DNA from 3 places in the Agrobacterium sp. 22-223-1 genome. Region 2 is predicted to be linked to each of the others. Evidence: predicted binding sites of a transcription regulator. Region 2 holds the regulator's gene; each other region holds the start of a gene.
The links. Region 2 encodes LexA, which represses DNA repair genes until DNA is damaged. Its sites were predicted from a motif close to TGTTCNNNNTGTGTTCNG; they were not measured.

Region 1 (10,352 bases), 800 kb from region 2:
CATCGGCAAGAGTCCGTTCGAAAAGCTGGCCGGCCGGGCCGACAAAAGGCTTTCCGGCGAGATCTTCATGATCGCCCGGCTGTTCGCCAACGATCATGATTTCCGCATCCTCCGGCCCCGAACCGAAAACCGTTTGCGTAGCGCTGCAATGCAGGGGACAGCGGGTGCAATGGCCAGCCTCCCGCACCAGCGACGCGAGCGTGCCGTCCGGCACGGGTTGCGGCATCTCCCGGGCAGCAGCCGCAGCCTGCAGGCGATGATGAAAGGGCTGCGGCTGGCTTGCCGCCCTGGCGGCCATCTCCAGCACCCGCGCCTCCGCGCCGAGGATGAGGTCGGGAATGAGATCGGCTTCCGGCAGGTTCTTCCAGTATTTCTTCGGCATCTCCGCCGTCATGGCTTTGATCTTGAGGCGCGCCGGATTGAATATATTGGCATAATAGGTCCGCCAGAGTTCATCCGTCTCGTCCGTCAGATCAGGCTTCGCCGCCGCCTCCCGTGAGGTTTGCAGCTCGCTTCCATCCCATCGGGCGGACCCTTTCGGCGTGGCGATCAGCCAGTCCATATCGGTAAACCGTCGCTGGAAAAACGCTGCCGTTCGTTCGATGATGAAATGATCCGGCTCGAACCAGGCCACGAACCGCCGTCGCCCGCCCTGCCCCTGCGGCAAGGGCAACTCCTTGAAACGGACGAAGGCCGTCATCTTGTGACAATCCCGGCGCACCGATTTCTCGAGCAAGCGGGCCTCTGCAACATCCGGATCGGACTTGAACTGCAACAGGGCGCGATCCCGCTTCAGCCGCCACAATAACCGGTAAAGCAACGCGAACCGGCCGGGATCGCCATGGCAGATGACGGCCTGCGCCAGCGCCACGAACGAGGCAGGAACGGAAACCTGCCCATTGCCGGCATCGACCGTCGGCAATGGCTCGCCGGCGAAATCCAGCAGCCCTGCCCCGTCATCCCGCAACCGCCAGTCAATCGTCTCCGGCCGAATATCGGCGGCAAGGGCCGCACGCGCGGCATCGCGCCACTCGCCGAAATCGCCCCGCCCTTCCAGAACCGGACCGTACATCACAACAGCGATAATTGTTCGGGCTGCGGTGCAAACATCGCCCGCAAATCCGGCCGCTCGGTCAGCTTGCCCGGCGTCCAGCCCTCAGCGACGATGAAAGCCTTCACCTTTTTCAGGGAAACACCGAAACGGGCGATGTCCTCCAGCCGCAGCCGCCGGAACCGCCGCGACGATAGAACGGAGGCCACCGTCTTGGTGCCGAAACCGGGCACACGCAGCAGCATTTCCCGATCCGCCGCATTGACGTCTACCGGGAAACGGTCGCGATGTTTCAGCGCCCAGGCGAGTTTCGGGTCGATATCGAGATCGAGCATGCCGTCACCCCCGATCGCCGTTATCTCGCTGATATCGAAGCCATAAAAGCGATACAGCCAGTCGGCCTGATAAAGCCGGTGTTCCCGCATCAGCGGCGGCTTGATGAGCGGTAGGTTTTTCGACGAATCGGGAATGGGGCTGAAGGCCGAATAATAGACGCGCCGCAAACCGTAACTGCCATAAAGCCGGGCGCTGGTGGAGAGAATGGTGCTATCGTCAGCGCCATCCGCCCCCACGATCATCTGCGTGCTCTGCCCGGCCGGCGCAAAGCGCCTGGTCTTGCGTGTCCAGACGGTCGGCTCCCCGGCCTCCTCGATCTTCAGGCGGATATCGGCCATGGAGCGGCGAATATTGACGGGCTGCTTTTCCGGCGCAAAGCGGCCAATGCCGCTATCGGTCGGCAATTCGATATTGATCGAGAGACGATCCGCATAAAGCCCTGCCTCCTCGATGAGCCTGGGCGATGCTTCGGGAATGGATTTCAGGTGGATATACCCGCGAAAACCATGGGTAACCCGCAACTCCCGCGCCACGCGCACCATCTCCTCCATCGTATGATCGGAGGAACGGATGATGCCGGAGGACAGGAACAGCCCCTCGATATAGTTGCGCCGGTAAAACTCCAGCGTCAGCCAAACCACCTCTTCCGGCGTGAACCGCGCCCGCTCGACATTGCTGGAGGAGCGGTTGATGCAATAGGCGCAATCATAGATGCAGAAGTTGGTGAGCAGGATTTTCAAAAGCGAAATACAGCGCCCGTCCGGCGCATAGGCATGGCAGATGCCCGACCCTTCCGTGGAGCCCAGACCGCCCGATGCTGCGGAGTTGCGTTTTGTCGTGCCGCTCGATGCGCAGGAGGCATCGTATTTCGCCGCGTCGGAGAGAATGGCCAGCCGTTGCCTGATCGACTTCTTCATAGGTATGTTCACTATATGTTCCATAGGCGAATGTCAATGACATAGGGTAAGACATTGATTACGTGAGGAAATATGCGCGCCTCAAATTTGCTGGCATTTCGCTGTCGTCTTCTGATATAGTCGGCTCAGTTATGATTTTGGCATGGTTCCGGAGTTCCCCTCCGGAACCTGTTTCTTTTTGTGTCTGCAAGTAAAGCGACCGGAATGCGAAGGATAAAAAAATGGTAGAAAAAGTACCGATGACTCAGGGTGGATTCGTCAAGCTGCAGGAGGAGCTGCGCTGGCGCCAGCAGGAGGAACGCCCCCGTATCATCGAGGCGATTGCGGAAGCGCGCGCCCATGGCGACCTTTCGGAAAACGCCGAGTACCATGCTGCCAAGGAAGCACAGAGCCACAATGAAGGCCGCATCACCGAACTCGAAGACCTGACCGCACGCGCAGAAGTCATCGATCTCTCCAAGATGTCGGGCTCGAAGATCAAGTTCGGTGCCACCGTGAAGCTGGTGGACGAGGATAGCGACGAGGAAAAGACCTATCAGATCGTTGGCGACCAGGAAGCCGATGTGAAGGCCGGCCGCATCTCCATCTCCTCGCCCATCGCCCGCGCCCTCATCGGCAAGGAAGTCGGCGACAGCATCGAAGTCAACGCGCCTGGCGGCGCCAAGGGCTACGAGATTCTCGCGGTTCAGTGGGGCTGATGCCCTCACATGCAATGCGCCCCATGCGGGCGCATTGCTTTTCTTGACGTCTTCAATCCCCCGAATTAGCCGCAAAGACGGAAGCCCATCTTGTCCCACGTCAGTCTGAAAGATGTGCAGGTGCTTGCGCCGAATTTCAAACGCAGGCTCTCCGGCGTCACCTCCACCATCGTTCAGCTCATTCCGGTGCAGAACCGGCTGGGACAGAAGGTGGCCGTCATTGGACCGGGTCTGCCGCCGCATCTGCCGCATGTGCGCTTCCGCGATCTGTGGCGGCTCTGGCAAAACGGCCCGCAGGGCGGCCCGCGCATCTGGCATGCCCGCCGCAATCTTGAAATGTTGCCGGGTCTTTTCATGCGTGACGTGCTCCGCATGAAGGTAAAGCTGCTGTTCACCTCGGCCGCACAGAGGCGGCATTCCGCCTATACACGCTTTCTGATTTCGAAGATGGATGCCGTGGTCGCGACCAGCACCCGCTCCGGCTCATTTCTGGAAGTACCCCATCGCGTCGTCATGCATGGCGTCGATATCGACCTGTTCCATCCGGCAACCGGCCCGGAAGACACAATCGCGGCAACCGGCCTGCCGGGACAATATCTCATCGGCTGCTTTGGACGGGTGCGCCACCAGAAGGGCACCGATCTCTTCGTGCGCGCCATGATCGAGCTTTTGCCCGCCCATCCGCAATGGACAGCCATTGTTTCCGGCCGGGTAACGGCGGAACACAAGGCTTTTGCCGAGGCACTCGAGGCCGATGTCAAGGCCGCCGGCCTTTCGGACCGCATCGTGTTTCAGGGTGAGGTGGACGACATCAAGCCCTGGTACCGGCGGCTGACGCTCTATGTCGCCCCATCGCGCAACGAAGGTTTCGGCTTGACGCCGCTCGAGGCCATGGCATCGGAAACGGCCGTCGTCAGCAGCACTGCCGGCGCCTATGAGGAAATGATCGTCAGGGGCGAGACCGGCGCTGTCGTCGAGGCGGGTGACTATACATCGCTCAGGGATGCGATAAGGACCTATCTTGCCGATCCGGCTCTGGCCGAGAGCCATGCGAAGGCCGGGCTTTCGCATGTACGCAGCACATTTCCGCTTGAGAAAGAGGCCACGAGTCTCGGCGAAGTCTATGAGGCTTTGCGGCGCAGATAAAACGCCGCGCGCGCTTTTGAGCGCCACGATACACAACAAAATTCCATATGCAGGCATCCCCCTCCTTCCGTCATCCGGCCTTGAGCCGGAATCCAGCCGACGCGCGTCTGCGCGGCGGAGAGAGTATTTTCAGCCCAAGGACTTGGGCTGGCTGGATTCCGGCTCAAGGCCGGAATGACGGAAGGGTCAGATTTCCACGAGACCGACGCGCTTGACCTGCCGGATGGTGAGCATGGTGCGCACCGTATCGACATTTTCGTCCGCCGTCAGAACCTCGATGACGAAATCCTGGAACTCGGTCAGGTTCTTCGCCACGCAGTGCAGCAGGAAATCGCTTTCGCCCGACACCATCCAGGCCTGACGCACCAGCGACCAGCCGGCGGTTGCCGCGGCAAAAGCCTTCAAATTGCTGTCCGACTGGCGCTTGAGACCAACCATGCAGAAGGCGACGAGATCGAAACCGAGCTTCGGCGCGTTCAACATGGCGTGATAACCCTCGATCACGCCCGCCTCTTCCAGCTTGCGGACGCGCCGGAGGCAGGGCGGCGCGGAAATACCGACCCTTTCGGCCAGTTCCACATTGGTCATACGCCCGTCGCGCTGCAATTCGCGCAGGATTTTCAGATCGATGGCATCGAGTTCGACGCTGGTCACGGAGGAGTACCTCGTTAAGCTGTGGAACTTCCTTGTACTATTCGGCGCGGGATTCGCAACATTATGCCACCGCCCGGTCACAAAATTGCGCGCGCATCCACAACTGCCTTGTTGGTAACGCAAGGCTGCCCTTGAATAAAGACACTAGACAACCTTAAATACCGGGCAACGAAGGGGTTGTGGCCTGTCCGCCGTCGTGCGGCTCCAGGGCCCGGTGCCGAAAGGCGCTGCCAGGGAAAGGCCCCGCTATTGAAAGGAACGCTTCCATGTCTGCCCGCCACACGAAGGTATTGATCATCGGCTCCGGTCCCGCCGGTTATACCGCAGCGATCTACGCGGCCCGCGCAATGCTCAAACCCGTGCTGATCGCCGGCATGGAACAGGGCGGCCAGCTGATGATCACCACCGATGTCGAGAACTATCCGGGCTTTGCCGATCCGATCCAGGGTCCGTGGCTGATGGACCAGATGCTGAAGCAGGCAACGCATGTGGGCGCGGAAATCGTCAGCGACCTCGTCACCGAAGTTGAAACCAATGTACGGCCTTTCGTGGTCAAGACCGATTCCGGTCAGGTCTGGACCGCCGACACGCTGATCATCGCCACCGGCGCCAAAGCCAAGTGGCTCGGCATTGAGAGCGAGCAGCATTTCCAGGGCTTCGGCGTTTCCGCCTGCGCCACCTGCGACGGTTTCTTCTATCGCAACAAGGACGTGATCGTGGTCGGCGGCGGCAACTCCGCCGTGGAAGAAGCGCTGTACCTCGCCCATATCGCCAAGTCGGTCACCGTCGTTCACCGCCGTGATAGCTTCCGCTCGGAAAAAATCCTGCAGGAGCGGCTGTTCGCCAAGGAAAACGTCAAGATTCTCTGGAACACCGAAATCGCTGAAATTACCGGCGCGCCCGCAAAGCCGCCAATGCCGCCTTCCGTTTCCGGCGTAAAGCTGCGTGATACCAAGACCGGTGCGATCAGCGAATTCCCCATCGACGGCGTCTTCGTCGCCATCGGCCATGCGCCGGCGGTCGAGCTGTTCAAGGGCAAGGTGAAGCTGAAAGACAACGGCTACATGTGGACCGCCCCCGATTCCACGGCGACCGACGTGGAAGGCATTTTCGCTGCCGGCGACGTCACCGACGACATCTACCGTCAGGCGATCACCGCCGCCGGCATGGGCTGCATGGCCGCGCTGGAAGCGGAACGTTATCTCACCGCGCATCAACCGCTTGCTGTCGCAGCGGAATAACCGAAAGGCAGGGTAGGCATGGCAATGCCATTGGACTGGGATAAACTGCGCATTTTTCATGCGGCTGCCGAAGCGGGGTCTTTCACCCACGCTGCCGACAAGCTGCATTTGTCCCAGTCGGCCATCAGCCGTCAGGTCAGCGCGCTCGAGCAGGATGTCGGCGTCAAGCTGTTCCATCGCCACGCTCGCGGCCTCATCCTCACCGAACAGGGCGAGTTGCTGTACCGCACCGCCCATGACGTGCTGCTGAAGCTCGAAACCGTCAAGATGCAGCTCACCGAAACGACGGAGAAGCCAAGCGGCAAGCTGCGCGTGACGACGACGGTTGGTCTCGGCCAGGGCTGGCTGACGGACAAGGTGCAGGAATTCCTGCAGCTCTATCCGGAAATGTCGATCCAGCTCATCCTCGACAATGAGGAGCTGGACGTGAACATGCGTCATGCCGATTGCGCCATCCGCCTGCGCCAGCCGCAGCAGTCGGACCTCATTCAGCGCAAGCTGTTCACGGTGCACATGCACGTCTATGCCGCGCCGTCCTACATCAACCGCCATGGTGAGCCGCAGTCGATCGAGGATCTCGACAATCACCGCATCATCTCCTTCGGCGAACCGGCGCCCAACTATCTGCTGGACGTCAACTGGCTGGAGAATGCGGGACGCTCTTCCGACAATACGCGCACGCCGCATCTGCAGATCAACAGCCAGACCTCGATCAAGCGCGCCTGCCTGCTGGGAATCGGTATTGCCTGCTTGCCGGATTATATCGTCGGCCGCGATCCCGGCCTTATCCAGCTATCGCTCGCCGCAGATATTCCGTCCTTCGATACCTATTTCTGCTATCCCGATGAGATGAAAAACGCTGCAAAGTTGAAAGCCTTCCGCGACTTCATCGTCGCAAAGGCGCGGAACTGGAACTTCTGACGTTAAAATAATCGGCGTTCGGTTAAAGCGTTTAAATTTCAATAACTTATCTGACAAGATACACGAGCGGCGCGCCTGCGCCGCCCGGGAGCATTGCACATAAAATATACCGGAAATATCGAGGGCTGCGTGGTGCGCATGCCTGACCTGCACAAAAAAGAGTTGTTTCGTGCACAAAAAAGCACCATATCGCTCTCAGCTGATGCACACGGTGGCTTTTCCTCCCAGTTCCACCGCATCAGCTGTTCCCCTCTGGAGGTTTTTGACCTTCACACTTAAAGGGCCCTGGATCCATCCGGCGGCCCTCTTTTTTTACCCGCAAGAATTTTCTCCGAATTGGCGAAATATCGCATGATGCAACCTTGTTTTGCATTATTCCCACACCCATATTTTAGTCAGCTGTCACGCTCGCCCAAGGCACGCGACAGCTGTTCCCCTCTGGAGGTTTTGACCTTCAAACTTATCAGGCCGCGGAGATATCCAGCGGCCTTCTTTTTTGGAAATGCCTGCACGCCCCCTCGATCCTCACAGAGACGTGACTTGTATATCGATGATGACCGATATAAATATCGGACATGCCAGATATTGAAGAAACACCGATGAACCCGGAGGAAATCCTCAAAGCCCTTTCGCACCCCGCAAGGCTGAAATTCCTGGAATGGCTGAAGTCTCCGGAAAGTCACTTCTGCCAGGAGCATCCCCTCAGCATGGGTGTATGCGCCAACCAGTTTCAGATCAGCGGCCTGTCGCAATCCACCGTCTCGTCGCATCTGGCGGTGTTGCAGGCAGCCGGGCTGATAAGGTCGAAAAAGGTCGGGCAATGGGTGTTTTTCGAACGCAACGAGGAAACCATCGACGCCTTCCGCAATTATCTGCAAGCCAATCTCTGAGCCTCCCAAGCTTTGAGCCTCGGGGTGTCGGACCGGAAACCGCAAGGCGGTTTTCATTCCGGCACCCAGACAGAAAGACAGCGCGTCCCCCGCGCAATTTCGCCAACCGACCAGAAAGTGAAGTCGCATGACCAGTCTTTTCGAACCGGCACAGGCCGGCGATATCGCACTCGCCAACCGTATCGTCATGGCCCCCCTCACCCGCAACCGTTCGCCGGGCGCCATTCCCAACAATCTCAACGCCACCTATTACGAGCAGCGCGCCACGGCCGGGCTGATCGTCACCGAAGGCACGCCGATTTCCCAGCAGGGTCAGGGCTACGCTGACGTTCCCGGCCTCTACAAGCGGGAAGCAATCGCGGGCTGGAAACAGGTTACCGATGGCGTGCATTCGGCCGGCGGCAAAATCGTTGCACAGATCTGGCATGTGGGCCGCATTTCCCACACCTCGCTGCAGCCGCATGGCGGCCAGCCGGTCGCGCCTTCCGCCATTCCGGCCAAATCGAAGACCTATATCATCAATGATGACGGCACCGGCGCCTTTGCCGAAACCTCCGAGCCCCGCGCGCTCACCATCGACGATATCGGCCTCATCCTCGAGGATTACCGCAGCGGCGCCCGCGCAGCACTGGAGGCCGGTTTCGACGGCGTCGAAATCCATGCCGCCAATGGCTACCTGATCGAGCAGTTCCTGAAATCCAGCACCAACCAGCGCACGGATGATTATGGCGGCTCTATCGAAAACCGCGCCCGCTTCCTGCTCGAAGTTGTCGATGCGGTGGCGGAAGAGATCGGCGCAGGCCGCACCGGCATTCGCCTCTCGCCCGTAACCCCCGCCAACGACATTTTCGAAGCCGATCCGCAGCCGCTTTATAATTACGTGGCGGAACAGCTGGGCAAGCGTAATCTCGCCTTCATCCATGTCGTCGAAGGCGCAACCGGCGGCCCGCGCGATTTCAAGCAGGGCGACAAGCCTTTCGATTATGCAGCCTTCAAGGCCGCTTATCGCAATGCCGGCGGCAAGGGCCTTTGGATCGCCAATAATGGCTACGACCGTGAGAGCGCCATCGAGGCGGTTGAAAGCGGTAAAGTCGACGCAGTGGCTTTCGGCAAGGCCTTCATCGCCAATCCGGATCTGGTCCGCCGCCTGAAAAACGACGCGCCGCTCAACGAGCCGAACCAGCCGACCTTCTATGGCGGCGGAGCCGAAGGTTACACCGACTATCCGGCGCTTGCCTGATAAAGGATAAAGCAAAGACGCCGCACTGCCCGAAAGCAGTGCGGCGTTTTCTTTCAGCGCAGGCTTCGCGCCTGCCGCGCGGCAAAATCGGAAAACGCACCCATGACGAAGGCGTTGGGCACATGCAGCGCCTGCAGGAAGCCATTGCCCGTTTCCCGGCCGATGCTCATCAGGGCCACCTGAAGACAGTAAAGACCAAGCAGGACCAACGCGCGGGCAAGGTTCGGCCGCAGATCGTCATATAGAGAAGCGAGAACCGCCAGCGACAGGATCGGAACGGCGATCAAAAAGCCGAGCCCCTTGTGCAGCGAAAGTAGTGATCCATCGTAATAGATCGACAGCCCGGCCAGCAGCACCTGCGCGAAGATCAGCACCGGCACGCTTGCCGAAATCACGGCAAACACGCGACGCCGGGCCGACATCCCATTCGCAACCGTGGCCATCACACCCTGCCCCCGGCATCGGCCGGATGCGGAAGGCTCGACGGCTGCGGCCTCTGTTCAAGGCAGCCGAGGCTCGCCAGCGTCGTCGCTACCGCGATGTCGAGCGGTGTTCTGGGTTCCGTTCCGAGAAAATCCGTCAGCCTGCGATTGCTCATCCGGATCGGCATCTGCCAGAGATATTGCATTTCCAGCACTTCGCGGAACAGGGGAACGAAGGGAGCGGCCAATTTGATGCCCGACCAGGATAGCTGCCGCCTCTTGACCGGATAACCGACAACCCTCTCGATGGCTTCAACAAGTTGCAGCCCGTCGAAATCCCAGAAACCTTCCATGTGATAGACGGCGAAAGCCGGAAGCTCGCCTGCGCGGTCCAGCAGCCGGCCAATGGTCTCGGCGACATCCGGCAGATAGGCCCATTGATGCCCGGCATGGGGCGCGGCGGGATTCTGGACACTCCGGACCGGCTTTCCGGGCTTCACCAGCATCTGCGAAAACCAGTTGTTTCTCGCGTCCGGCCCAAAGAAATCCCCGGCGCGGACGATCAGCACCGGCACGCCGCGCATCGACGCCATTTTCAGCCGCCGCTCCATCTCCACACGCAAAGCGCCCTTGCGGGTAAAAGGCTTTTGCGGGCTGTCTTCCGTCAGAAGCGGAAAGGCGTCCGGGCCGAAATTATAGACGCTGCCCGGAAAGACGATCCTCGCCCCGCAGGCCTCGGCGGCGGCAATGCTATTGTCGAGCATTGGCAGCACCTGGCTTTCCCAGTTGCGATATCCGGGAGGATTGACCGCATGGACGATGAGGCTTGCGCCTTT
Region 2 (10,352 bases):
CCTGAAAATCCGTACCCCCGCCGACCCGATGACCATGGATATTTTCAAGGCGCTGGATGCGGCGACGGTTCAGATCGCGTTTGGCGAACTCTACATCGCGCTTCAGCAGGGCGTGGTGGACGGGCAGGAAAATCCGCTGGTGAATATCGAAAGCTCCAAGCTTTACGAGGTCAACAAACATATCAGCCTCACCGCCCATAAATGGGAATCCACCCCGTTCCTGATGTCCAAATTCGCCGAAGGGCGGTTGGGCAAGGATTTCGAGGCGGTAAAGGCGGCTGCGAAGGAGGCAGGCGCGCTTCAGCGCAAACTCTCAGCGGAAAAGGCAAGCGCGTCTCTGGCCGCCTTCAAGGCCAATGCCGCCATCGAGGTGGTGGAAGACATCGACCACGCCGCTTTCGCGAAAGCGACCGCGCAGGTGCTGGAGACATGGAAGCAGAAGCCCTTCGGCGATTTCGTCGCCGAGCTGGAAAAGGCTGCCAAGGGCTGACGATCAGGATGCCGGGCCGGTTCATGCCGCCCGGCCTCGCCTTCATGTCCACTGACAGGATCGGCGGGAGCCTCGCTCACGCCGACATTCATACGGTTTCAGTTTTCAGGAGATGCGCCAATGCTCGAAGGAGCCTTGTCCGCCGCCAATCGCGTTGACAGTTTCATCGCCATCCTCTGCCGCATCATCATCGTGGCAACCGGCATTCTGCTCACGGTCATTATGACCGCAAACGTCATCGTCCGCTATCTATCGACATCCGGCGGGCTGGATTTTGCGGAAGAACTGCCGACCATGCTGTTTCCATGGTTCATCGTCGCCGGCATTACCCTTGCCGCGCAGAGCGGCGCGCATATGGCGGTGGAATGGATTTATGACAAGTTCGACGAACGCGGCAAGGTGGCGGTTCTGCTGTTCGCCAATCTCGTGACGGTCGCAAGTTTCGTCATTCTCGCGCAGCAGGCGCTTGTCGTCGCCGAGATCGCCGGCGCGGAAATCAGCCCTGTGCTGCAGCTGCCCAACAGCATCGGATATTATTCCATCGCCTTCGGCGCGGCATTGGTCTCGGTCACGACCGCAACCGCGAGCCTGCGCATTCTCTCCGGCGGCTGGCATGCCCGCCCGCACGGTGCAACCGAGGAGATGCCGCTATGACCATCGTGATGATCATTGCATTTTGTATCCTCATGATGATTGCGGTTCCGGTCGGCTATGCGCTGATCATCTCTGCCGGCGTCGCCGTGCTGTGGAACGGTTATGTGCCGCTTTCGATCGTGGCGCAGCAGGTTTACGACCAGACGCAATCTTTCCCGATGCTGGCGCTGCCGTTCTTCATGCTCGCGGGAACGCTAATGCTCGGCGGCAAACTCGGAACCCAGCTTCTCGAACTCGCCTCCAAGGCCATGCAGCGCTGGCGCGGCGGCCCGCTTTCCACCACCGTCATTTCGTCGGTCGTGTTCGGCGGCGTTTCCGGCTCGGCGGTCGCCAATGCGAGCGCACTCGGCTCGGTGCTCATTCCATGGCAAAAGCGCCAGGGCTACCCCGCTCCCCTTTGTGCGGCCAACAATGCCACCTCGGCTGTCATCGACGTGCTCATTCCGCCGTCGATCCCGATGATCCTCTATTCGCTGGTCAGCGGCGTCAGCATCGCCAATCTGTTCATCGCCGGCATTCTGCCGGGCCTGCTCATGGCCGTCGGTTTCATCTTCGTCTGCTGGGCCATTGCCGTGCGGCGGGGCTATGCGGTGCGTGACGAACGCATCCGCAAGCGCGATCTGGCACTACTTGCATTCCGCAGCCTGCCGGCGATCCTTCTGCCGATCCTGATCATCCTCGGCCTGCGCTTCGGCTTTGCAACGCCGACCGAAGTGGCCGTTCTTTCCGTCGTTTATTCGCTCGTGCTCAGCATCTTCTTCTATCGCGATCTGACATGGAAGCGTTTCTGCGACAATTTCGTCGAGGCCGGCTCCGCAACCGGCGTCGTCATGCTCGTCATCATGGGCAGCGCGGCGGTGGGCTGGGTGCTTACCTTCGATCAGGCGCCCCAGCATTTCGCCACCTGGGTCGCGGAGAATATCTCCAACCCGATCCTGATTATTCTCATGATGAATATCCTGATGCTGATCATCGGCATGCCGCTCGATCTGCCGCCGTCGATCCTGCTGCTCGGACCGATCTTCGTGCCGCTTGCGGATATGATCGGGCTCGACCGGGTGCAGCTCGGCATGATGATGGTGATCAATCTCGGTATCGGGCTCTATACGCCACCGATCGGCACCACGCTCTTCATCTCGTCCTCCATAGCCAGAGCGCCGCTCGGCGCAACGACGAGGGAATTGTGGCCGTTCTTCACCATGGCGATGCTGCTCCTTATCGCGGTCAGCTTCATTCCTGCGCTCACGATCTACTGACGTTCGGCGCGTAGCAAATCGGCAGCCAGAAACCACCGGCCGGGTCTCCCCGGTCGGTGGTTTCTGGTATTCAAGATGCGGCATACATCGTTAAATCTGCTTTGTTCATGGTTTCGACGATCAAATCACGATCTGCGATGCACCCTTCACGAAATTTTAGGGGATTGCGGAACACATATGGAACATATAGTGTTCGTTCTGTATTTGTTTCGCGACTTCAACGACGATTCTCAAGGGTGTTTTCCTCATGCTCACGCGCAAACAGCAGGAATTGCTTCTCTTCATTCATGAAAGAATGAAAGAGTCCGGCGTGCCGCCCTCCTTCGATGAAATGAAGGACGCACTCGATCTTGCCTCCAAATCCGGCATCCACAGGCTGATCACCGCACTCGAAGAGCGCGGCTTCATTCGCCGGCTACCTAACAGGGCGCGGGCGCTGGAAGTGATCAAATTGCCTGAGGCCTATGCTCCGGGTGCAAGGCCGCAGCGCGGTTTCTCGCCGAGCGTCATCGAAGGCAGCCTCGGCAAGCCGAAGACGCCGGAACCGGCCCCTGCCCCCAAGGCGCCGGCCAATGATCTCGGTGGCGCGGTCACCGTGCCGGTCATGGGCCGCATCGCCGCCGGTGTGCCGATTTCCGCCATCCAGAACAACACCCATGATGTGGCCGTGCCGGTCGACATGCTCGGTTCGGGCGAACATTACGCTCTTGAGGTCAAGGGCGACTCGATGATCGAGGCCGGCATTTTTGATGGCGATACCGTCATCATTCGCAACGGCAATACGGCCAATCCGGGCGATATCGTCGTAGCACTGGTGGATGATGAAGAAGCGACCCTGAAGCGTTTCCGCCGCAAGGGAGCCTCCATCGCTCTGGAAGCGGCCAATCCCGCCTATGAGACCCGCATTTTCGGACCGGACCGGGTGAAAATCCAGGGCAAGCTGGTTGGACTGATCCGCCGTTACCATTAATTGGCAACCCGCCTTTTTTCGCTAGGGGCGTCATCGAGAAGATGGCGCTCACTTTGAGGCATCTTGGCTTGTTCCCTGGAACAATGCGGCCCTGCGGAAGTAAAGAGAGGGGGTGTTTCGCCTCATCTCCGGGCGGTGACTTGGATATGCCTCCTTCTCCCTGCCCTCACCTTCCCATTCATCAACGCGGCTTATGGGAGCCATGGATTATTTGCAATATTCCAAGGCCCCTCCGCCGGTATAGAAATGCGCGTCATATCGGGGAAACACGTCATGTACGATCTTTATATCGCCAACAAGAACTATTCCTCATGGTCGCTGCGGCCCTGGGTATTGATGCGCACGCTCGGCATCGCCTTCGATGAAAAACTCGTTCCCTTCGGCGAAGGCGTTTCCTTCTCCACCTTCTCGCCGACCGGCAAGGTGCCCTGCCTTGTCGATGAGGGCGTGACGGTTTGGGAATCGCTGTCGATCGCCGAATATCTGGCGGAAAGACATCAGGGCGTCTGGGCGAGCGACAAGCAGGCAAGGGCCTGGTCACGGTCGGCGGCGAGCGAAATGCATGCGGGCTTTTCCTCGCTGCGCAATCTCTACCCCATGTCGGTCGGCATTCGCGTAAGACCGAAGGGTGGCGATGCCGGGCTTGCGGCCGATATAAAGCGCATCGATACGCTGTGGAGCGAAGGCCTCGCGAAATTCGGCGGGCCTTTTCTTGCCGGCCAGAAATTTACGGCGGTCGATGCCTTCTTCTGCCCGGTGGCATTTCGTTTCCAGACTTATGGCGCGGAACTTTCGCCCGCGGCGAAAGCCTATTGCGACCGGCTGCTCACCCTTCCCGCCATGCGCGAATGGTACGAGGCCGGGCTTAAGGAAGTCTGGCGCGACGCGGCGCATGAAGAGGAAATTAGCGGGATCGGCGAATTGACCGCGGATCTGCGCATCAAGGCCTGACGGTCCATGCTGGCGGCGCTCTATTGCGATGCCGCCAGCAACCGCATGACGGCATCGGGCACGTCGCGATCGAAACGGCCGCTTTTCCAGTCGTAATAGCGATGTTCGCTCCAAGGCCTGTCCATTCCGGCGATTGCGGCGCGCAGCCTGCCGACCACCCCTGTCTGCTCGCTGCGGGCGAAGTCCATTTCCAGCGAACCGATCCGCCGCAGGATATCGCGGTTCAGCAGAAGTGCGCCCGAACGGCATTGGGAAAAGGACGTTCTGCGGGAGACGATAACGATATCGGCAATATCGCAAGCCTTTCCAGCAAAGCGGCCATCTTCCAGAACGATGATCCATTCGCCGCTTCCCGCGCGCGCAACGCACCATATGCCTTTGCTGCAGGTGAAAACACCGGGCTCGGCGTCTCTCAGGGCCGCTGTCATCTGCCGTGCAACTGCACTCATCTCTTGCGGATCAAGCTTCGCCTTCGAGGTCAAAGCCACGGTTTTTGCCGTGGCCTCGGTCTTTAGAAAGACCGGCGGCACAGGCTGTTCCGGCAAAAGCAGCGCCCTTTGCCACTGACCATAAACGAAACCCTGCGGCTGAGCCTTCGTTGTGTAGGCTTTGCCGTCCTCCAGTAATGCCACCAGCTCGCCATCCTCGTGAACAAGCAAATCGGGCGGATCGCGATAGGCCGTGGCGGACGACAGGCCGAAGGCGAGGAACAGAATCGGCATCCCCAGAAGCGCAAGCCGGCTGCGCAGCAATGTCAGCAGCAGAAAACCAGCCGAGGCGAGCCCCAGAAACCACCCGTGAGGCCGACCCGTCGCAGCGCTTCCGCCCCAGGACGCCACTTCCTGCGCAACCTCGATGACGAGGGCCATGCCGTATCCCATGACTTTCAGAAATGGCGCATCCAGCCCGAAAGGCATCAGCAGCATGGCGACGAGGCCGAAAGGCATGACAATCAGCGACATCAGCGGCATGGCGGCCAGATTGGCGAAAAGTCCATAGGTGGTGACACGCTGAAAATGCTCGACCGAATAGATCGCCGTCGAAAGACCGCCGATCAGCGACGTCGTGATGACACCGCCGATAATGGCGCCCGCCGTTTGCGCCACCGTCATCCATGCCGGTTTGCGCCCGATAAACAGACGCTCGCGATCGATACGCCAGCGGCTCCAGGCGGCGTAGGAGGCGACGAGCGCGATGGTCGCGGCAAAAGACATCTGAAAGCTCGGGCCCATGATTTCCGAGGGCGAAAAAGCGAGAATGACCAAAGCGGAAAGCGCGACATTCCTGAGGCTGAGCGAGGGTTGATCGAACAACACCGCGATCAGCATCACCGACATCATCAGCCAGGCGCGTTCGGCGGAAACGGCGAAACCTGAAATCAGATAATAGGCGAGTGTCATCAAGAGTGCGGCGAAAGCCGAAATCTTCTTCACGGGCCAGCGCTGCGCAAATGCCGGAAAAAGACTGAAGGCAAGCCTCAGCCCCACAAAGAATATGCCCGACGCCAGCGCCATGTTGAGCCCGGATATGGCGACGATATGGGCAAGGCCGGAAAGCCGTAACGCTTCCATAGTTTCGGCGGATATGGCCTGTCTCTCATCGGTGACGATGGAGGCGGCAAAGGCGCCGGCATCGCCGCCGATGGTGTTGCGGATGCGTTCGGCAATGGCGGTGCGAAGGCCGTAGAGCCGCATGTCGGCCCATTCCAGCCAGTTCGTCTTCGCGTCGATGCCGGGTGGAGTGAGCGTCTGTGGCGGCTTATAGAAGAATCCGGTCGCGCCTATGCCCCTGAAATAGGAGGCGAAGGCGAAATCGTTGAGCCCCGGCAAGGCCGGGCCGGATGGCGGCGAAAGTCGCGCCTTGCCACGAACGGTCGCGCCGAGTGCCGCGGGCTCGCCTCCCCCGCGTGACAGGAGCGAGACCTTCTCCGGCGGGCGTGACAATGCAGGCGCTTCCGTTGCGGTGAGTTGCACCACATATCGCCAGTCCCCGCGCGCATCCACCTCCCGGCGGGTCACTGTGCCGGTGATGGTGGTGGTGACGGGCGTATCCAGCACGACCGTTCCCGCACGCCATGTTTTGATCCCGGCGAAAAGCATGCCCAGCAAAAGCAGCGCGAAAAGGCCGCAGGCCGTCGCTGCGAAGCCCGAGCGATATTTCGCGAAGAACGCCAGACCGGCGGCGATGAGACATGTGATCGCCAGAACCGAGAATGAAGGCGAGGTGTTGAGGGAAAACCAGAGGACCGCACCGCAGCCGATGAAAACCGGCACGAAAAGAAAATCGTGGCCGAATGCGCGCTCCTCGGCAAAGCATACGGCGATTTTTTGAGAGGCGACAGCTCGCAGGTTCGGCTTGCTGACAAGGGCGGGCGTATCGTATGTTGCGACATCGCCGGTTCTGCGAAGCGGATAAAGGATTTCCGCCGTGCCGGGCAAATCGCCCTGCATCGTTTCGGCATGTCTGAAATGCTGTTTTTCCCCTTGACCGAGCAATCTGCGCCGCGCCCCTGCCGCACCGGGAACAGGTTTGCAGGCGGATGCGAGGGATTGCAATCCTTTCCTTTAACCCAGCGTTGACTGAGATTGAATTGCCATCGCCGGGAAAGACGAAAGCAAGGCAATTGCGTTTGCCGCAATGCACAATTTGACCTTTGGATAGCTTGGCATCTGCGCAAGGATCATATAGCTAATCGGTAGACGCTTAACCGCGGGGCGTATCTCAACGCCCCCACCCGCATGTTTTCGGAGGATCAGTATGACGGAAAAAAGCGCTACAGTGACACTTGGCGAAAAGCAGGTCGAACTCCCGGTCAGGGAAGGCACGATCGGACCAAGCGTCGTCGATATCGCCACGCTGTACAAGCACACGGGCTCTTTCACTTACGACCCGGGTTTCACGTCGACGGCCTCCTGCGAATCCAAGATCACCTATATCGACGGTGACGAAGGCGTTCTCCTGCATCGTGGTTTCCCCATCGAGCAGCTCGCCGAACAGGGCGACTTCCTGGAAACCTGCTATCTGCTGCTTTACGGCGAACTGCCGACCGCGGCTCAGAAGAAGGACTTCGACACCCGCGTCACGCGCCACACCATGGTGCATGAGCAGATGAGCCGATTCTTCACCGGCTATCGCCGCGACGCACATCCGATGGCCGTCATGTGCGGCACGGTCGGTGCTCTCTCCGCCTTCTATCACGACTCGACCGACATTACCGATCCGCACCAGCGCATGGTCGCTTCGCTGCGCATGATTGCGAAAATGCCGACGATCGCCGCCATGGCCTATAAGTACCATATCGGCCAGCCCTTCGTTTACCCGAAGAATGATCTCGATTACGCCTCCAACTTCCTGCACATGTGCTTTGCCGTGCCCTGCGAGGATTACAAGGTCGATCCGGTTCTGGCCCGCGCCATGGACCGCATCTTCATCCTGCATGCCGATCACGAGCAGAACGCCTCCACCTCCACGGTGCGTCTTGCCGGTTCTTCGGGTGCGAACCCGTTCGCCTGTATCGCGGCTGGCATCGCCTGCCTCTGGGGCCCGGCTCACGGCGGCGCCAACGAAGCGGCGCTCAACATGCTGAACGAAATCGGCACGGTTGACCGTATTCCGGAATATATCGCCCGCGCCAAGGACAAGAATGATCCGTTCCGCCTGATGGGCTTTGGTCACCGCGTCTACAAGAACTACGACCCGCGCGCCAAGATCATGCAGAAGACGATGTACGAAGTGCTGGAAGCCACCGGCAACTCCGACGATCCGATCATGCAGGTCGCACTGGAACTGGAAAAGATCGCCCTTTCCGACCCCTACTTCGTCGAAAAGAAGCTTTACCCGAATGTCGACTTCTATTCGGGCATCACGCTGAAGGCGCTCGGCTTCCCCACGACCATGTTCACCGTTCTCTTCGCTCTTGCCCGCACCGTCGGCTGGATCGCACAGTGGAACGAAATGATCGAAGATCCGCAGCAGCGCATCGGCCGTCCGCGCCAGCTCTATACGGGCGCCGGCAAGCGCGACTACGTTCCGGTTTCCAAGCGCTAAGTCGCGAAACCCTATAAGATCAAAGGCCGGCAGGTTTTCACCCGCCGGCCTTTTTTGTTGGGCGTCGGAATGGTTCTCAGTGGCGTGCAGCAACGCCCAGGAACTGCTTGAGTTCCGGTGTCGCGGGATTGGAGAACACCTCCTCCGGCGGGCCTATTTCATGCACCCTGCCCTCATGCATGAAGACGACGCGGGAGCAGACGTCGCGCGCAAATTTCATTTCATGCGTCACCATCAGGAGCGTCATGCCTTCAGCGGCGAGTTCCCGCACCACGGCCAACACTTCCGCGACAAGTTCGGGATCGAGAGCCGAGGTGATCTCATCGCAGAGCAGCGCGATGGGCTGCATGGCGAGTGCACGGGCGATGGCGACGCGCTGCTGCTGGCCGCCGGACAATTCATCGGGATAGGCATCGAATTTATGCGCCAGCCCGACACGTTCCAGCATCTTGCGGGCAACGGCTTCGGCTTCCGGCTTCGGCGTCTTTTTCACCACGGTCTGCGACAGCATGACGTTGCCGCCAACGGTCTGGTGCGGGAAGAGATTGAACTGCTGGAAGATCATGCCGACCTTCAGCCGCAGTGCTTTCAGATGCAGATCGTCTTCGAGAAGCTGCGCGCCGGCGACCGATATGGAACCGGCCGAAATTGTCTCCAGCCCGTTGATGCAGCGAAGCAGGGTCGATTTGCCCGATCCGCTCTTGCCGATGATGGCGATGACCTCACCGGGCTCCACATCGAGGTTGATGCCCTTCAGAACCTCGTTGCTGCCATAGCTTTTGCGGACTTCAGTGATTTCGATGAGCGACATTGAGCTTCCTTTCGAGGATCTGGCTGCTCTTCGACAGAGGCCAGCACAGCGCGAAATAGATGAGGGCGACGAGGCCATAAACGGTGAAGGGCTGGAAGGTGGCGTTGGTGACGACCGTGCCGGCCTTGGACAGTTCCACGAAACCGATGATCGAGGTCACGGCCGTTCCCTTGATGACCTGCACGAAGAAACCGACGGTCGGCGGAATGGCGACCCGCATGGCCTGCGGCAGGATGACATAGCGCATCTGCTGCAGGCGTCCCATGGCAAGGCTCGCCGATGCCTCCCATTGGCCCTTGGCGACGGATTCCACGCAGCCGCGCCAGATTTCGGTGAGGAAGGCCGCTGCCCACAGGATCAGCGTCAGGCCCGCCGCCAGCCAGGCCGGCACATCGATGCCGAACAGGCCGAGGCCGAAAAAGGCGATGAAGAGCTGCATCAAAAGCGGCGTACCCTGAAAAAGCTCGACATAATAGCGTGCGAAAGCCCGCATCGATTTTTTCCGGGAAATGCGCATGAACAGCAGAAGCAGCGCCACCAAGCCGCCGCCGGCAAAGGAGACGAGCGACAGCAGCACCGTCCAGCGCGTGGCGAGCAGCAGGTTTCTGAGAATATCCCAGGTGGAGAATTCGATCATCGGACACTCCTGCGCGGAAAGATGAGGTTGCCCCCCATCACCAGCACCTGCCGGAGAAGGATGGCGAGCACGAGATAAATGACGGTGGAGACCATATAGGCTTCGAAGGCGCGGAAGGTGCGCGACTGGATGAAATTGGCCGCGAAAGTCAAATCCTCGGCAGCGATCTGCGAGACGACCGACGAGCCGAGCATGACGATCACCACCTGCGATGAAAGCGCCGGCCAGATGCGTTGCAGCGAGGGCACCAGCACCACATGCCGGAAGGTTTCGAAACGGGTCATGGCAAGGCTTGCCCCCGCCTCAAACTGCCCCTTCGGCGTCGCCTGGATGCCGGCGCGGATGATTTCGCAGCTATAGGCCCCGAGATTGACCACCATGGCGATGTTGGCGGCGGTCAGTTCCGACAATTGCAGGCCAAGCGATGGCAGGCCGAAAAAGATAAAAAACAATTGTATGAGGAATGGCGTGTTGCGAATGAGCTCCACATAGGTCGCGACCGGCGGCCGCAGCCATTTGGGCCCGAGCGCACGCAC
Region 3 (10,352 bases), 120 kb from region 2:
CCATGTCGATTTCCTGTCGTCTTTTTCGGTGCAATTCTTGTCCCGCGATTCCGGGGCGATTTCCAGTTCAAAATGACCCTGCCTGCAAAACTGGCTTTTTACGGTTCTTTGCTGTAGAAGCCGGCGCAAAGAGGTTAATCCATGTACAGACAAGCGCTTGCAAACGGCGAAAAAATCTTCGCCGTGGCCCCCATGATCGACTGGACCGATACCCGCTGCAGATTTCTGCACCGGCAATTGTCGAAGCGTGCGCTGCTTTATACCGAAATGATCGTCGCCGATGCCATCATCCATGGCCAGCGCGACAGGTTGCTCGGTTATCACCCTGAGGAACATCCCGTCGCGCTGCAGCTTGGTGGGTCCGATCCGGCCAAGCTTGCCGAGGCGGTGCGGATCGCCGGCGATTACGGATATGACGAGATCAACCTCAATGTCGGCTGTCCGTCGGATCGGGTGCAGTCCGGCACATTCGGCGCTTGCCTGATGCGCGAGCCTGAGGTGGTAGCGCAATGTGTCGCGGCAATGAAGGCTGTCGCCAGCGTGCCGGTTACGGTGAAGTGCCGGATCGGGGTGGACGATCAGCAGCCGGAAGCGGTTCTGCCGGATTTTCTGAAGCGCGTTGTTGCGGCAGGCGCGGACGCAGTCTGGGTTCATGCGCGAAAAGCCTGGCTGCAGGGGCTTTCGCCAAAGGAAAACCGCGAAGTGCCGCCGCTCGATTATGATCTCGTCTATCGCATGAAGCGGGAAAACCCTGATGTCTTTATCGGCATCAATGGCGGTATCGCCGATCTCGATCAGGCGAGCGGACATCTCCAGCATATGGATGGCGCGATGCTCGGCCGTGCCGCCTATCACAACACGTCCATTCTTGCCGATGTCGACCATCGCATCTATGGCGAAGAGGCTCGCCAGCCGGACTGGATAGCGCTGCGTGACGCGATGATGGCCTATGCCGCCGACTATATCGCCGCGGGCGGACGTCTCAACCACGTCACCCGCCACATGGTCGGTCTGTTTCAGGGCATGCCCGGCGCGCGCCGTTTCCGGCAAATCCTCTCCAGCGACGCCACCCGGCCAGGCGCCGGTCCGGAGGTTATCGAGGCCGCTTTCGCGGCCATCGATTTCAGCCCGACGAAAGACATGGCGGGCTGAAAGAGTTCAGACCGCCTTTTGCAGTTCCTGCGCACCAACAGGCGCATTGACCTTGCCGCCGGTGATGAAGAAGGCGAAGACATCGCGCGGTGTCTTTTCGACCTTCCGATCCGGCGCTATCAGCGGCAGATCGTCCGGCACGCCGCCCTTTGCATAGGTCTTTACCCGCTCGGCCCAATGGTCGATGTCTTTTTTCGGATAACAGGTCTTGATATCGTCCTCGCCCTTCTGCAGGCGGCAATAGACGAAATCGGCCGTCACATCCGGCAGCATCGGATAGTCATGATGATCGGCGCAGACGACGGCGACCTTGTGTTTAGCGAGAAGATCGATGAATTCCGGAACCTGAAATGTCTCGTTGCGCACCTCGACGACATGGCGAAGACGGATGCCGTCCTGCTTCTCGGGTAACAGGGACAGAAATGCGCCAAAATCCTCCGCGTCGAATTTTTTCGTCGGGGCGAATTGCCAGAGGATCGGGCCGAGATGGGACCCGAGTTCCGTCAGCCCCTGCGTCAGAAACTTCGTCATCGATTCACCGGCCTCGGCCAGAACCCTGCGGTTGGTGACGAAACGGCTCGCCTTTAGCGAGAAGACGAAATCCTCGGGCACTTCGGAAGCCCATTTGGCAAAAGTTTCCGGCTTCTGGCTGCTATAATAGGTGCCGTTCACCTCGATGGCCGTGAGCTGCCGGCTGGCATGCTCCAGCTGGCGCTTCTTCGGCAGTTTTTCCGGATAAAATGTGCCTTCCCACGGCTCGAAGGTCCAGCCGCCGATACCGGTGCGGATCGTGCCTGATGTCGACATATGCTGTTCCTCCTCCGGCCTTCGGCCTATCGAACCCCTGCGACGAAAGCTGCGGATTACTCCGCAGCCTCCCGTTTTCCGGCCGGCCGGCGCTCCAGAAGCTCCTTCAGGAAGTGACCGGTATAGGAACGTTCGACCTTGACGATGTCTTCCGGTGTGCCGGTCGCCACCACCTCACCGCCGCCCGTGCCGCCTTCAGGCCCGATATCGATGATCCAGTCAGCGGTCTTGATGACTTCGAGATTATGCTCGATCACCACGACGGAATTGCCCTGTTCGACCAGCGCATGCAGCATTTCCAGGAGCTTGTTGACGTCGTGGAAATGCAGGCCGGTCGTCGGCTCGTCGAGAATATAGAGCGTGCGGCCCGTCGAGCGTTTCGACAGTTCCTTGGCGAGCTTGACGCGCTGCGCCTCGCCGCCGGAGAGCGTATTGGCCTGCTGGCCGACCTTGATATAACCGAGGCCGACATCGAAAAGCGATTGCAGCTTGTCGCGCACCGCCGGCACGGCGGCAAAGAACTCCACGCCTTCCTCCACCGTCATATCCAGCACATCGGCGATGGACTTGCCCTTGAAGGTGACATCGAGCGTCTCGCGATTGTAACGCTTGCCGTGGCAGACATCGCAGGTGACGTAGACGTCAGGCAGGAAGTGCATCTCGATCTTGATGACGCCATCGCCCTGGCAGGCCTCGCAGCGGCCGCCCTTGACGTTGAAGGAGAAACGGCCCGGCGCATAACCGCGCGCCTTGGCTTCCGGCAGACCGGCGAACCAGTCGCGGATCGGCGTGAACGCGCCGGTATAGGTGGCCGGGTTGGAACGCGGTGTGCGGCCAATCGGCGACTGGTCGATATCGATCACCTTGTCGATGAATTCGAAACCGTCGATGCGGTCGTGTTCGGCCGGGATTTCGCGCGCACCCATCACCCTTCGAGCCGCCGACTTGTAGAGCGTCTCGATCAGGAAGGTGGATTTGCCGCCGCCCGATACGCCGGTTACGGCCGTGAAAACACCGAGCGGCACGGCGGCCGTGACATTCCTCAGGTTATTGCCGCGCGCGCCAAAAACCTTGATCTCACGGCCCTTCTTGGGCTTGCGGCGCTCCGCCGGCACGGCGACGCCGAGTTCGCCGGAGAGGTATTTGCCGGTCAGCGATTTCGGATTGGCCATCACCTCCTGCGGTGAGCCTTCAGCGATCACCTGACCGCCATGAATGCCGGCGGCCGGGCCGATATCGACCACATAATCCGCCGTCAGAATGGCGTCCTCGTCATGTTCGACCACGATGACGGTATTGCCGATATCGCGCAGGTGTTTCAGCGTATCGAGCAGGCGGGCATTGTCGCGCTGGTGCAGGCCGATCGAGGGCTCGTCGAGAACATAGAGAACGCCGGTGAGGCCTGAGCCGATCTGCGAGGCCAGCCGGATGCGCTGGCTTTCACCGCCGGAAAGCGTGCCGGAATTGCGCGACAGGCTGAGATAATCCAGCCCGACATCGTTGAGGAAACGCAGGCGTTCGCGGATTTCCTTGAGGATGCGGACTGCGATCTCGTTCTGCTTGGCGTTGAGGCTTTCCGGAAGCACCTCGAACCAGTCGCGCGCGGTGCGGATCGACATTTCGGTGACTTCGCCGATATGCAGCCTGTTGATCTTGACGGCGAGCGCTTCCGGCTTCAGGCGATAACCGGCGCAGGCCGGGCAGGGGGCCGCCGACATGTAGCGTTCGATTTCCTCGCGCGCCCAGGCGCTGTCGGTCTCTTTCCAGCGACGCTCCAGATTGGGCACGATGCCTTCGAAATTCTTCACCGTCTTGTAGGAGCGGGCGCCGTCCTGATAGTTGAATTCGATCTTGTCATCGGTGCCCTGCAGGATGGCGTGCTGCGCCTCTTTCGAAAGATCCGACCACTTGCTCGACAGCTTGAAGCCGAAAGCCTTGCCGAGCGCTTCCAGCGTCTGATTGTAATAGGGCGAGGAGGATTTCGCCCAGGGAGCGATGGCGCCGTCGCGCAGGGTGCGGGCGGGCTCCGGCACGATCAGGTTTTCATCCACCTTCTGCTGCGAACCGAGGCCATCGCAGCTCGGGCAGGCGCCGAAGGGATTGTTGAAGGAGAACAGCCGCGGCTCGATTTCCGGAATGGTGAAGCCGGAAACGGGGCAGGCGAATTTTTCCGAAAACAGCACACGTTCATGGGTTTCGTTGAGCGACTTGTTGGCGGAGCCGCCGGCGGCGGTTTCTTCCGGCGGCAGGGGCTTGTCGGCGAATTCGGCGACCGCCAGGCCGTCGGCGAGCTTGAGGCAGGTCTCGAGACTGTCGGCAAGGCGCGCGGCCATATCCGGGCGCACCACCGCACGGTCAACCACCACGTCGATATCGTGCTTGTATTTCTTGTCGAGGGCAGGAACGTCGGCGATTTCGTAGAACTGGCCATCCACCTTGACGCGCTGGAAGCCCTTCTTCATCAGATCGGCGAGTTCCTTTTTATATTCGCCTTTGCGGCCGCGCACCATCGGCGCGAGAATATAAAGACGTGTGCCTTCCTCGAAAGCGAGGATGCGGTCGACCATCTGGCTGACCGTCTGGCTTTCGATCGGCAGGCCCGTGGCCGGCGAATAGGGGACGCCGACACGCGCGAACAGCAGGCGCATATAGTCGTAGATTTCGGTGACCGTGCCGACCGTGGAACGCGGATTGCGCGAGGTGGTCTTCTGCTCGATGGAGATCGCCGGCGACAGGCCGTCGATCTGGTCGACATCCGGCTTCTGCATCATTTCCAGGAACTGGCGCGCATAGGCCGAGAGGCTTTCGACATAACGGCGCTGGCCTTCGGCATAGATCGTATCGAAGGCAAGCGAGGACTTGCCCGAACCGGAAAGGCCGGTCATGACGATCAGCTTGTTGCGCGGCAGGTCCAGATCGATGCCCTTGAGGTTGTGCTCACGGGCGCCACGGATGGAAATCGTCTTCAGTTCACTCATGACAAGGCTCGGACAAAAATAACAGGCTTGATGGCAGCGCGTCCTTATGTAGTGACGCAGCCGGATGTGTCGAGGTCTATTCCCAATCGGTCGCAGCTTTTCGGAATGCTTGACTCGAAATCTGCGATTTAATAGAACAAAAAAGGAACGAATTGCAAGCGCGAATGTCTGCTCCTGCAGCTTAAGATTATTCTTTGTGGATAGTTCCATGCTTGCGGTGCCCTTTGCGGGCGGCGGCAGCTATTGTGTGGCGAATTTTTTGAAATGCAATTGCCGGTCATGATGGCCGGCGGACAGGATGACGAGATGGCTGGTAGCGTAAACAAGGTAATTCTGATCGGAAACGTGGGCGCCGATCCCGAAATCCGCCGGACGCAGGATGGCCGCCCCATCGCCAATCTGCGCATTGCCACCTCGGAGACCTGGCGGGACCGTAACAGCGGCGAGCGCCGTGAGAAGACCGAATGGCACACCGTCGTCGTCTTCAACGAAGGCCTGTGCAAGGTCGTCGAGCAATATGTCAAGAAGGGCGCCAAGCTCTATATTGAAGGCCAGCTGCAGACGCGCAAATGGCAGGACCAGACCGGCAATGACCGTTATTCCACTGAAATCGTTTTGCAGGGCTTCAACTCCACGCTGACGATGCTCGATGGTCGCGGTGAGGGCGGTGGCCGTAGCGGCGGCGATTTCGGTGGCGGCAACGATTATGGCAGCGGCGGCGGCTCCAGCTATGGCGGCGGTTACGACCAGCAGTCCTCTCCGCGCGGCGGCTCTTCCCGTGGCGGCGGCCAGCCTTCCGGCGGCTTCTCCAACGATATGGATGACGATATTCCGTTCTGAGCGGATGGCGAATTCGGGAAAGCGTAACGGGAGACAGGCATGAGTGATGCGCCCGCACCGAAACAGCCGGCGACCTGGCGCATCGTTCTTGCCTTCTTCCTCGATTTCTGGACGGCGTTTTTCGCCGCCGGATTTCTCGTGGCGGCGGTTGCAGGCGGGCGCACGCCACAGGGTTTTGCCTTGAACGGTGTGCCTGCCTTTATCGCGTTTGCGCTTATCATCGCATATTTTGTCGTGCTCGGCCGGTTCTTTGGCGGCACGCTATGGCAGCGTCTTCTGAAGACGAGGCGCTAGCATCCGGCTTTGCCGGCTTTCCGATCGGGGAGAAGGTATTTCGGCGTCGCGGCAGATTATGCCGCGACCTTGTCCGCCAGCATCGCGACCATGACATCGGATTGCGACACGATGCCCACCATCTTGCCTCTGGCGTCGATCACCGGCAGGTAGTGCAGTCCTTCTTCGGCAAAGCGGATGATGGCCTCCTCGATTGCCGTTTCCGGCCGTACGGTTCTGACCGGCGATGTCATGATGTCCTTGACGGTATCGTTGGGGGCGCTTGCGCCGGAGAGGATGAGGCGCAGCCGCTGCAGGAAACCGATGGAGGGACGGCCGTTTCTCCAGCTCGCCTTTTCCAGAAAATCCGTCTGGGTGACGATGCCGACGATCTCCGCCTTATCGTTGGTGACCGGCAATGCCTTGAAATGGTGGCTGTGCATCAGCGCATGGGCATGGCGCAGACTGTCATCAGGCGCAACACCGACGACATCGCGCGACATGACGCTGGCGCAATCGAGATGCAGCGCACGGCGACGCCAGGAGCGCAGTTCGGTCTTGCGTAAAATGGTTTCGAGTTCATCACGGTCGATATCGAGGACCTGGTCATATTCCTTCAGCACCTCGTCGAGGTCGTTGGAGGAAAAGCCGATTTTCTGGATGGGTGTCGGATCCGTGGTGCCATGGGCGGCCTTTCCAAGCTTCAGACCGTGTGGGTAGGCGCGGCCGGTGGCATTGTTATAGGCGAGGGTCAGGGCAAGAAGGATCAGCGAATTTCCAGCGACCGGCCACAGCAGAAAGCCATAACCGAGGCTGTGCACGGCAGGGCCGCCGAGAACGGCGGTCAGCGCCACAGCACCGCTTGGCGGGTGCAGGCACCGCAAGGCCATCATCGCGGCTATGGCGAGGCTGATGGCGAGCGCGCTGGCAAGGAATAGATCCGGAACCAACAGCGCGACTGTCACGCCCACGAAGGCCGAAACGAGGTTGCCGCAGAGGATCGACCAGGGCTGCGCCAGCGGGCTGGAGGGCACGGCGAACAGAAGCACGGCCGAAGCGCCCATCGGGGCGATCATGGCGGGCAGGGTGGGATCGAAACTGAGAGCGAGACTTCCCAGAAGGCCGGTCAGCAGAATGCCGACAAAGGCGCCGATTGCGGAGCGCAGCCTTTCCCTGTTGCTGACGGGTGCGGCATCCGGGATGAGGCGACGCAGCGTGGAACGCATGAAGATAACTTTCAAATCCGAAAAAACATGCGTCTTTTAGCCGAAGCGGCGGTCGGATTTAAAGGGAGGATTTTCCGGCGTTTTAGCGGTTGGCGGGAATTTATTGCGCAGGCACCACCAAGGGTCGGCTTTTCAAAAAGCGAAGGCTGATTTTATGCCGTCGACCACGAACTGCACGGAAAGGGCGGCAAGCAGCACGCCGAGCAGACGGGTGAGGATCGCGCGGCCGGTATTGCCGAGAAAACGGTCCATCCGCTCCGAGACGATCAGCGCGGCATAAACGAGGGCCATGGCGAAAGCGAGGATCAGGATGAGCACCAGCATCTCGACGGTGGTTTTCATCGAGCCAGCGAGAAGCACGGTTGCGGAAATGGCGCCCGGCCCGGCGATCAGGGGCAGCGCCAGCGGAAAGACCGCCAGATTGTGAAGGTGGTCCTTGGTGATGGCGATCTCGGAGGTCTTTTCCTTGCGCTCCTGGCGTTTTTCGAAAATCATCTCGAAGGAAATCCAGAACAGCAACAGGCCGCCGGCGATGCGGAAAGCGCCGAGCGAAATGCCGAGAAGATTGAGGATGGCAAGGCCGAAGAGTGCGAAGACGGCGAGAATGCCGAAGGCGATGATGGAGCCGCGCAGCGCGACCTGGCTGCGCTGGTCGCGCGTCATGCCGGCGGTCAGCGCCAGAAAGACGGGGGCGAGGCCCGGCGGATCGAGCGTGACCAGAAGTGTGGTAAGCGCGTTGATGAGCGTTTCGCTGCTGGCCATTCTTTCCCCGTCTCATCTGTTTTTAGGGCGGAGCCTACGCAAGTCGCCGGCACTTTGAAAGGGAGCGGCGGCGCTTTTGCCGGGCTAAATCGTGAAATGCGGCGTTCGTCTTGCAAATGACGCAAAAGCCTGTTCAAAACTCGCCGGGAAATTGGCTTAACGTGGCTGTTTCCGCTATAAAAATCCATCCGATTCTTAACAGAGAATGTGATCCGTTTTGACTGACCAGAGCCCCCCCGGCGGCGGAAAACTTCCGCCAGGCATTGAACCGATTTCCATCATGGAGGAAATGCAGCGGTCGTATCTCGATTACGCCATGAGCGTCATCGTGTCCCGCGCGCTTCCCGATGTGCGAGACGGCCTGAAGCCGGTTCATCGCCGTATTCTTTACGGCATGTCCGAACTCGGCATCGACTGGAACAAGAAATACGTCAAATGCGCCCGTGTTACCGGGGACGTGATGGGTAAATTCCATCCGCACGGCAATGCGGCGATCTATGACGCTTTGGCGCGTATGGCGCAGGACTGGTCGCTCCGCCTGCCGCTGATCGACGGGCAGGGCAATTTCGGCTCCATCGACGGCGATCCGCCGGCGGCAGAACGTTATACCGAATGCCGTCTGGAAAAGGCCGCCCATTCTTTGCTCGACGATCTCGACAAGGAAACGGTCGATTTCCGCGACAACTATGACGGCACCTTGCAGGAGCCGGTCGTCATTCCGGCGAAGTTCCCGAACCTTCTGGTCAACGGGGCAGGCGGCATCGCGGTCGGCATGGCCACCAATATTCCGCCGCACAATCTCTCGGAAGTCATCGACGGCTGTATCGCGATGATCGACAATCCGGCGATTGAGCTGCCGGAGCTGATGCAGATCATTCCCGGCCCGGATTTCCCGACCGGCGCGCTGATCATGGGCCGTTCCGGCATCCGTTCGGCCTATGAGACCGGCCGCGGCTCGGTCATCATGCGCGGCCGCGCCACCATCGAACCGATGCGCGGCGACCGCGAGCAGATCATCATCACCGAAGTTCCCTATCAGGTGAACAAGGCGAACATGATCGAAAAGATGGCCGAACTGGTCAAGGAAAAGCGCATCGAGGGCATTTCCGACCTGCGCGACGAATCCGACCGCCAGGGCTATCGCGTCGTCATCGAATTGAAGCGCGACGCCAATGCCGAAGTCATCCTGAACCAGCTTTACCGCTACACGCCGCTGCAGACCTCCTTCGGCTGTAACATGGTGGCGCTGAACGGCGGCAAGCCGGAGCAGATGACGCTTATCGACATGCTGCGCGCCTTCGTGGCCTTCCGCGAGGATGTCGTCAGCCGCCGTACGAAATATCTGCTGCGCAAGGCGCGCGAGCGCGCGCATGTGTTGGTTGGTCTGGCGATTGCGGTTGCCAATATCGACGAGGTCATCCGGGTTATCCGTCATGCGCCCGATCCCGCCTCGGCCCGCGAAGAGCTGATGACGCGGCGCTGGCCGGCGCAGGATGTGGAAAGCCTGATCCGTCTTATCGACGATCCGCGCCACCGCATCAACGAAGACGGCACCTATAATCTCTCGGAAGAGCAGGCGCGCGCCATTCTCGAACTGCGCCTTGCCCGCCTCACCGCGCTTGGCCGTGATGAAATCGGCGACGAGCTGAACAAGATCGGTGCTGAAATTTCCGAGTACCTCGAAATCCTGTCGTCGCGCCTGCGCATCCAGCAAATCGTCAAGGACGAGCTTGTCGCCATCCGCGACGAGTTCGGCACGCCGCGCCGTTCAGAGATCGTCGAGGGCGGTCCCGATATGGACGATGAAGACCTCATCGCCCGCGAGGACATGGTCGTCACCGTTTCGCATCTCGGCTATATCAAGCGCGTGCCGCTGACCACGTACCGGGCGCAGCGCCGCGGCGGCAAGGGCCGTTCCGGCATGGCGACGCGCGACGAGGATTTCGTCAACCGTCTCTTCGTTGCCAATACCCACACGCCGGTGCTGTTCTTCTCCTCGCGTGGCATCGTCTACAAGGAAAAGGTCTGGCGCCTGCCGATCGGCACGCCGCAGTCCAAGGGCAAGGCCCTCATCAACATGCTGCCGCTGGAGCCCGGCGAGCGCATCACCACCATCATGCCGTTGCCCGAGGACGAAACCACCTGGGAAACGCTGGACGTGATGTTCTCGACGACGCGCGGCACGGTTCGCCGCAACAAGCTCGGCGATTTCGTGCAGGTCAACCGCAATGGCAAGATCGCCATGAAGCTGGACGAGGAGGGCGATGAAATCCTCTCCGTCGAAACCTGTACGGACCGCGACGACGTGCTGCTG

Region 1: a site for LexA is predicted at 2,310-2,327, ahead of ACQZ60_RS10755 (putative DNA modification/repair radical SAM protein). Genes of this name have one in related genera too.
Region 3: a site for LexA is predicted at 5,070-5,087, ahead of uvrA (excinuclease ABC subunit UvrA). Genes of this name have one in related genera too.

The regions. Positions count from the first base shown of each region.
Region 1 covers NZ_JBNWCN010000001.1:2,170,596-2,180,947, forward strand. The annotation lists gene ACQZ60_RS10750 (UdgX family uracil-DNA binding protein) at 1-1,072, opposite strand, end outside; gene ACQZ60_RS10755 (putative DNA modification/repair radical SAM protein) at 1,072-2,304, opposite strand; gene greA (transcription elongation factor GreA) at 2,526-3,002, shown strand; gene ACQZ60_RS10765 (glycosyltransferase family 4 protein) at 3,093-4,148, shown strand; gene ACQZ60_RS10770 (Lrp/AsnC family transcriptional regulator) at 4,335-4,802, opposite strand; gene trxB (thioredoxin-disulfide reductase) at 5,069-6,043, shown strand; gene ACQZ60_RS10780 (LysR family transcriptional regulator VtlR) at 6,068-6,964, shown strand; gene ACQZ60_RS10785 (ArsR/SmtB family transcription factor) at 7,564-7,854, shown strand; gene ACQZ60_RS10790 (alkene reductase) at 7,982-9,094, shown strand; gene ACQZ60_RS10795 (DUF6220 domain-containing protein) at 9,148-9,537, opposite strand; gene ACQZ60_RS10800 (NAD-dependent epimerase/dehydratase family protein) at 9,537-10,352, opposite strand, start outside.
Region 2 covers NZ_JBNWCN010000001.1:1,374,127-1,384,478, reverse strand. The annotation lists gene ACQZ60_RS06865 (TRAP transporter substrate-binding protein) at 1-490, shown strand, start outside; gene ACQZ60_RS06860 (TRAP transporter small permease) at 611-1,144, shown strand; gene ACQZ60_RS06855 (TRAP transporter large permease subunit) at 1,141-2,400, shown strand; gene lexA (transcriptional repressor LexA) at 2,648-3,370, shown strand; gene ACQZ60_RS06845 (glutathione S-transferase family protein) at 3,644-4,321, shown strand; gene ACQZ60_RS06840 (ComEC/Rec2 family competence protein) at 4,342-6,771, opposite strand; gene gltA (citrate synthase) at 7,079-8,368, shown strand; gene ACQZ60_RS06830 (amino acid ABC transporter ATP-binding protein) at 8,445-9,179, opposite strand; gene ACQZ60_RS06825 (amino acid ABC transporter permease) at 9,157-9,816, opposite strand; gene ACQZ60_RS06820 (amino acid ABC transporter permease) at 9,813-10,352, opposite strand, start outside.
Region 3 covers NZ_JBNWCN010000001.1:1,490,107-1,500,458, reverse strand. The annotation lists gene ACQZ60_RS07455 (fumarylacetoacetate hydrolase family protein) at 1-4, opposite strand, end outside; gene dusA (tRNA dihydrouridine(20/20a) synthase DusA) at 142-1,152, shown strand; gene ACQZ60_RS07445 (DUF72 domain-containing protein) at 1,159-1,959, opposite strand; gene uvrA (excinuclease ABC subunit UvrA) at 2,016-4,937, opposite strand; gene ACQZ60_RS07435 (single-stranded DNA-binding protein) at 5,202-5,777, shown strand; gene ACQZ60_RS07430 (hypothetical protein) at 5,817-6,071, shown strand; gene ACQZ60_RS07425 (HPP family protein) at 6,128-7,276, opposite strand; gene ACQZ60_RS07420 (MarC family protein) at 7,409-8,038, opposite strand; gene gyrA (DNA gyrase subunit A) at 8,256-10,352, shown strand, end outside.